Regions from separate parts of the Romboutsia sp. BSD2780061687b_171204_C1 genome, predicted to be linked through region 1. Evidence: riboswitches for the same ligand, from Rfam matches in the RefSeq annotation. Region 1 holds a riboswitch; the other holds the start of a gene.
What was found. Region 1 has a riboswitch for lysine ahead of nhaC (Na+/H+ antiporter NhaC). Riboswitches for the same ligand answer to the same signal wherever they lie in the genome.

Region 2: another riboswitch for lysine. It lies ahead of I2H23_RS08965 (amino acid permease); the one in region 1 lies ahead of nhaC (Na+/H+ antiporter NhaC).

What each region holds. Positions count from the first base shown of each region.
Region 1 covers NZ_JADMRK010000002.1:123,895-127,832, forward strand. The annotation lists gene I2H23_RS05535 (peroxiredoxin) at 1-1,745, shown strand, start outside; gene I2H23_RS05540 (ribonuclease H1 domain-containing protein) at 1,779-2,378, opposite strand; lysine riboswitch at 2,597-2,769, shown strand; gene nhaC (Na+/H+ antiporter NhaC) at 2,895-3,938, shown strand, end outside.
Region 2 covers NZ_JADMRK010000003.1:249,066-253,003, reverse strand. The annotation lists gene I2H23_RS08970 (cell wall-binding repeat-containing protein) at 1-1,822, opposite strand, end outside; lysine riboswitch at 2,013-2,183, shown strand; gene I2H23_RS08965 (amino acid permease) at 2,460-3,926, shown strand.

The DNA.
Region 1 (3,938 bases):
TAGGATCGAAAGCTCCTGATTTTAAGGCTAACACAACATTTGGACCTATAAAATTATCTGATTATAATGGTAAATGGGTAGTTTTATTTTCTCATCCTGGAGATTTTACTCCAGTATGCACTACAGAATTTCTATGCTTTGCTAAGTACCATAATGAATTTAAAAAAAGAAACACAGAATTAATAGGCCTAAGTGTTGACAGTAATGCGTCTCATCTAGCTTGGATGTATAATATATTTACTATGACAGGTATTGATATTCCTTTTCCAGTTATAGATGATAATGATAAATATGTAGCTAAGCTATACGGTATGATTTCAGAACAAATGAGTAATACTTCTACAGTACGATCTGTTTTTATAATAGATGATAAACAAATACTCAGAACTATACTTTACTATCCTCTCACAACTGGTAGAAATATTCCTGAGATTTTAAGAATTATAGAAGCACTTCAAACTAGTGATAAAGATAAAGTAGTAACTCCTGCTAACTGGTTTCCTGGTATGCCAGTCATAACACCATCTCCTAAAACTTATAAAGAGTTAAAAAATAAAATTAAAAACTGTGAGAAAGAATATGCGTATATGGACTGGTATCTTTGCTTTATGCCTGATAAGGATAGACCAACTATTAATGTAAAACATAATAAAGATGTATTTATAAAATCTAAAAATACTAAAAAGTGCCAAAGACCTGAAATAACAGACCCAGATAAACAGCCTGCTATAAGTTGTCCTGATGTTAGTCCAATAGTTATGGAGTATGTATTTGGTAATCCTGGAAACGTAGATCCTAATTTACTTGATGCTGTAATCTATGCATTCGTAGAAATTAATGAAAATGGAACATTACGAGTTCCTACTCCTAATTATTTAAATCAACTTATAAGTCTTAAAAATATTAAGCCTACTTTAAAAGTTATTGCTGCCATTGGTGGATGGGGAGTTGAAGGTTTTTCTGATGCTGCTTTAACTCCTGCATCTAGATATGCATTTGCTAGAGAAGCAAATAAGCTTATAAAGCAATATAATTTAGATGGTATTGATATTGACTGGGAATATCCAGGAAGTAGTGGTGCGGGTATAAAATCTAGACCTGAAGATAAAGAAAATTTTACACTTTTACTAACCGCTCTAAGGGATGTTATAGGAGATAATAAGTGGTTAAGTGTTGCTGGTACTGGAGATATTGGTTATATAAATAGAAGTGCTGAAATATCTAAAATAGCTCCTTTAATAAACTATTTTAATCTAATGAGTTATGATTTTACAGCTGGAGAAACAGGTGAAAATGCTAAGAAACATCATGCTAATTTATATCCTTCTAATTTATCTTTAAGAGGATATAGTGTAGATTCTATGGTACAAAATTTAATAAATGCCGGTATGCCTCGTGAAAAAATACTACTTGGAGTTCCTTTTTATGGTAGACTTGGAGCTGCAATTACAAGATCATATGATCAACTTAGAAGGGATTATATAAATAAAAATGGTCATACAGTAATGTTTGATAGAGATGCTAAAGTACCTTATCTAGTAAAAGATGGAGAGTTCTCAATGTCTTATGAGGATACCCTTTCTATTTATATAAAAGCTCTATATGTATTAGATAATTGTCTTGGTGGCATTTTTTCTTGGACATCGACATATGACCAGGCAAATATTTTGGCAAAAGCTATGTATGATGGTATAAATAGACCTTCTTTTGTTTTAGCTGAATTAGAGGATTTTGGATTAAGTTAAAAATAAAGTCTTGCAAAATACTTTGCAAGACTTTTATATTCCTATAGCTTTCTTAGCTAATTTATCAGCTTCATCGTTATATTTATTGCCACTATGTGCTTTTACTTTTACAAACTCAACATTTAACTTATCTTTTATATTATCATAAAATTTCTTATATTTAGTAGTTCCTTCTTTATTAGTTTTCCATAATCCTAAGCACCATTTTTCTATTCCTTCATAATCAAAATATAAAATCAAATTATTTATGTTATTATCTATACAATAATTCATCGCAATCTTTGCAGCTTCTATTTCACCTGCGACATTTCTCATTCCAACTAAATCTTTATCATTTCCTTTTTTGCTATAAGTTTTTATAACTTCTTCATTTTTTATTATAACTACCCCTGAACCATATTCTCTTATTGAATGTTCATAACTACCATCAACATAAGCTTTTACAAGTTCTTTTCCCTCTTGTATTTTTACACCATTTTCACCATATATATATGATTTTGCTTCCTCTATCGTAGTAAAACTTTTATACTCAGCGCCTGAAAAACCATTTATTTGTTCCTTACATTCATTCCATGTATTATATATACCATTGTTTCTTCCTTTTCTTACTGCATAAAACTTAACCTTAGCCAAATTTTTCACTTCCTTTCGTATAACTATTTATATAAAATTTATATTTTTCTAAATCATACATTTAATAACTATTCTATAGTAAAATAAGTAGTTTTTAAAGACTTATTATTTTACATATTATTGTGAAAATTTTCTTAAATTTTTTATTCCTAAATATTTCATGCTTTATTTTTTTTTAATTTATGGTATAATCTTTATTATCAAATAAATCGAATATAACTATTGGTAGAGGTCGCATTGTTAAATAGTAGTTTTGTGGAGGTAAGCACGAAGAAGCAAAATAAAAGGTAACTATGCCGAAATATATAAGGGAAGCTTTAAACTTATATATTGGGGTTATGCAAAATATGTATAACACTGTCACATTTATATGTGGAGTGCTATCTTTAGATTAAGCGTATTTTTAATTGTACGGTTGAATGCTTAAGTCTAGGATAATATCTTTACACCTAGACTTTTTTTATTATCTCTTTTCTCCTTAACGTTATATTCGGTATAAATTTTAGGAGGACTTTTATGACAAAAAAGGTTAAAAAACAAGCAACTTTATTTGATGCATTACTATGTGTCTCTGTTTTAGTTGCAGTTTTAGTGACATGTTTAGTATTTTTAAGAAAGTATGAAATATCTGCTCATATACCACTTATAATAGGAGCTACATTTGCAAGTGGTGTTGCAGTTTTTAGATTAGGTTTTAATTGGAAGGAATTAGAAGAAGGTATACTATCTACTATAAATACGACAATGCAATCAATACTTATACTTTTAGTAGTTGGTATGATAATAGGTACTTGGATAGCTGGTGGTATAGTTCCTGCTATGATATATTGGGGTCTTAAAATATTATCACCTGGAATATTCTTAGTGGCAACTACTTTAATCTGCGCTATAGTATCTATTTCTACTGGTTCATCTTGGACAACAGCTGGTACTGTAGGTATAGCTCTTTTAGGTATTGGTAGTGCCTTAGGTATACCTGGTAAAATAGTTGCAGGTGCTATAATATCTGGTGCTTATTTTGGGGATAAGATGTCTCCTTTATCTGATACAACAAACTTAGCTCCTGCTATGGCTGGTTCTACTTTATTTGATCATATAAAACATATGGTATATACAGCTGGTCCTGCTCTTTTAATATCACTTGTATTATACGGTATAATAGGAATGAAATATGCAGGTTCTGAAATGGATATATCTCAAATAAATCAAATTCAAAATGCTTTATTAAGTAATTACAATACATTATCTCCATTTTTACTTTTAGTTCCTTGTGCTGTTATAGCAATGGTTATATTTAAAGTCCCTACAATACCAGCACTTATAGGTGGTGTTATATTAGGTGGCGTTTGTGCAGTAGTATTTCAAGGTGCATCTATAGCTGATATACTTGTAGTTGCTAAGTCTGGTTATGTTTCATCTACTGGAATGAAGTTTGTTGATGATCTTCTTACTAGAGGTGGACTTGACAGTATGTTAGGGACAGTATCATTAATACTTTGTGCTTTAACTGTAGGTGGGGTATTAGAAAAAACTGGTATGTTACAAGTTATAGCACAGTCT
Region 2 (3,938 bases), on a different contig from region 1:
CATTTATAGATTTTGCAAATGGTGTGGCTGAAAGAGCATCTGCTATAGAACTTGAATTTACTAATACTACATTATCAGAAGTATCCCAACCTTTTTGACTTATCATTATAGATGTTTCATATCTAGTTTCTCCTACCATTTTACTTATAACTACTTTAGGATTATTTGAGCTTACCTTCATTATCCCAACAGCTTTTAGAGCATTTTCTACTGTTTCTTTTTCACTTGCTGTTTTAGCTTTTAATAATAATACTTCTCCTAGATGATTAAAATCTGATTGAGAATATAAGCCTTCTGTAAGTGCATCATAGAAAAGTTTACCCATTTTTTCTTCTCCGATACCTTTAACATTAATACCATATTGTGTTCCACCTTCAGATATTAGGTAAGCTAATTTATTTATTATACCACTATTTTCATGTACGTAATCATTGTCACAGCTATCATTATGTACATGAGACCTTCTACAGATTTCCATATTATCTACATTATCTATATCTGGGTTTTTCATGCTTCTTAAGTATCCATATTTTGAAAAATCTTCTCCTATAGTCCAATTTTTGCTTGATTTATAAGTATGTTCTACTAAAGTACCAAAAATATCTCCATATGCTTCGTTTATAGCGCCTGATTGAGATACATAATCTAAATTAGCAGTATGTCTTACTACTGAATGAGTATATTCATGTCCAATTACATCTAATGATCCTGCAGAATCATAAGTTGTTGAGTTTTCATTTCCAAAAACTAGTATATCAACTCCATTTACTAGACTGGAAAATGCATTTCCTGGCTCATTTACATTTACAAGTAATTCTGGCTTACTTCCCTTTCCATCTAGCCCATCTCTATTGTATTTATTTAAATAAAAATCGTAAGTTTTTCCTACATGGTAGTTTGCATCTACAAACTTTCCATCGCTCTTTTCTAGTTTTGTGCTAAAATATTTTATATCATTATCCATGCCATAAGGAATTTTATTTTGATAATAATATTGATAAAAATATTGACCTTTTATATCTAAAGTTTTTATAGGTTTTGATCCTCTACTTAAATCTATAAAATAATACCCGTCTTTAAAGCCTGCTTCACCTTGTCTATGTATTACTTGTATTTCTCTTTCATCTCCAAATACACCTTTTGCTTTAATTTTTTCTGATTTGATTATATTGTTTGTGTTTTCGTATTGATTTATTATATCTCCACTGTTAGCATCTATAAATACAATTTTGTTATAAATTGTTTTTCCTATTATATTTACATCTACTTTGTATGCAAGTTTATATTCTTCTTTACTTTTATATAAATATAACTCTACTTTTTCATTTTTATTTAATTCATTTTTTAGTTCAAGTTTTTCCTTTGCTATCTTAAGTGCATCATCTTTAGTTAAAGTCGGATTATAGTTAAATCCTTTTAATGTCTTTGATGTTGGCTCTATATATCCTGAAATTGATTTTATATTTCCGTCATAATCTACGCATCCTACTAAATCTGAACCATAGATAGGTATATTATTTATATACTGTTGAAGTCTTACTATAACCTGAGAATCATTTTTATCATCTTCTTTTGATTTGACTTTGAAAGTAGAAGTTTTTTCTACATTGCTTAAATAATTAATTAGGATTTGTTGAGGTGATATACCTTCTTTTTTCTCTTCCTTTATATTACCACTTACTACAAATGGTTCCGATTTTTCTATAGCTTTTTTTAATTCTTGTTTTTGCATATCCTCACTTGCAAAACTCAAACTAGTTAGATTTATAGTTATTAAACATAGTGTTGTTATGCTTGCTATGCTCTTTTTTAATAATGTCACTTGCTTTCCCCCTCAATTTTCTTTATTTAATGCTTTTGCTCCTTGTTATATTTTTACTAACTATGTTAACTCTATTTTAACACTTGCAATTATTGTTAGTAAACTTATTATTTATTGTTTTTGTACAAAATCTAATCTTTTCTATTGACTTATTTTTTGTTTTGGTTATAATTTAAAACAACAAGTAGATAACTGAGATAGAGGCGCGAAATTTAAGAGTAGTATTATGGAGGTAAGCTCAATGAAATAATACAAAAGGAAATTTCGCCGAAGTAAATAGTTAATGGCTTTGATACTATTTACTGGGCTTATGTAAAATATGCATAAGACTGTCACATTTTTGTGGAGAGCTATTTTCAATGAAAACGTACGGTACGTTGTATTTTTTGTATATAATTTACGTATTTTTGTCATGGGTATAGTCTCATGGCTTTTTTTGTATACAAAAACCTTATGTAAACCTAAAATTACTGATAACTTATATAAGGTATATCAATAACTCAATAATATAAAAATATATCTGAGTAACCGTCGAAGTCGTTAGCGACATAAACTAAGCGCATTTTTATTGTTAGATAAATTTTATTATCTTAGTTACTTACTTATGGAAAATTTACACCATAAGGAGGATAATCAAATGAGTGAACAAAATCAAGAATTAAAAAGAGGATTAAAAGCAAGACATCTAAACATGATAGCACTAGGTGGTTCTATTGGAACAGGTATATTTCTTGCAATGGGAGATACTATCTATCAAGCAGGACCTGGTGGTGCATTAGTTGCATATGTTTTAGTAGGCATTATGGTTTATTTTTTAATAACAAGTTTAGGTGAAATGGCTACTTTTATGCCAATCTCTGGATCTTTCAGTTCCTATGCTACTAAATTTATTGACCCAGCACTTGGGTTTGCACTTGGATGGAATTACTGGTACAACTGGGCTATAACAATAGCTGCCGAAATGGTTGCAGGTTCTTTAGTTATGAAATTTTGGTTCCCAAACATACCAGGAGTTTACTGGAGTTTATTATTTTTAATAATAATTGTCGGATTAAACTTCCTATCATCAAAAGCCTACGGTGAGTCTGAATATTGGTTTGCTGGTGTTAAAGTTGTTACTGTAATTATATTTTTAATAATAGGTGTATTAATGATAGTTGGTATAATTGGTTCTGATGAAATAGGATTTCATAATTATTTTATAAAAGATGGACCTTTCCATGGTGGAATAAAATCAATCTTTGCCATTTTTCTAGTTGCAGGATTTTCATTTCAGGGAACCGAACTTATAGGAGTTGCTGCTGGAGAAAGTGAAAATCCAGAAAAAACTATTCCTAGGGCTATAAAATCCATATTTTGGAGAATATTAATATTTTATTTAGGAACGATAATAGTTTTAGGTGCTATAATACCTTTTACACAGGCTGGTGTTTCTGAAAGTCCATTTACTATGGTATTTGAGAAAGCAGGTATAGCTGGAGCTGCTTCTCTTATGAATGCAGTAATATTAACATCTGTATTATCTGCTGGAAATTCTGGTATGTATGCATCAAGCAGAATGCTTCACTCTATGGCTAAGGATGGACTTGCTCCAAAGCTATTTGCTAAGACTAATAAAAGAGGTGTTCCTGTAAATGCTTTAATATTAACTACTATAGTTGCATCTTTTTGTTTCTTAACAGGTGTATTTGCCGAAAGTACTGTTTATGTTTGGTTAGTTGCTGCATCTGGCCTTGCTGGATTTATAGCATGGGTTGGAATAGCAATATGCCATTATAGATTTAGAAAAGCATATACTCATCAAGGTAATAATTTAAAAGATTTAAAATTTACTGCTAAATGGTATCCTTTTGGACCTATACTAGCATTAATAATGTGTATAGTTATAATAATAGGTCAAGGTTATTCTTGTATTAAACCAGATGGCATTGACTGGAGTGGTTTAATAGCTTCTTATATAGGTATACCTCTATTTTTAAGTTTATATATAGGTTATAAAATTAAGCACAAGACTAAACTTATCCCTCTTCACAAGGTTGATTTAACTTATGGAGAAGATAAAAATTTAGATAATATAGAAAAAAAGATCCTTGAATTAAATTAATAAACATAAAAA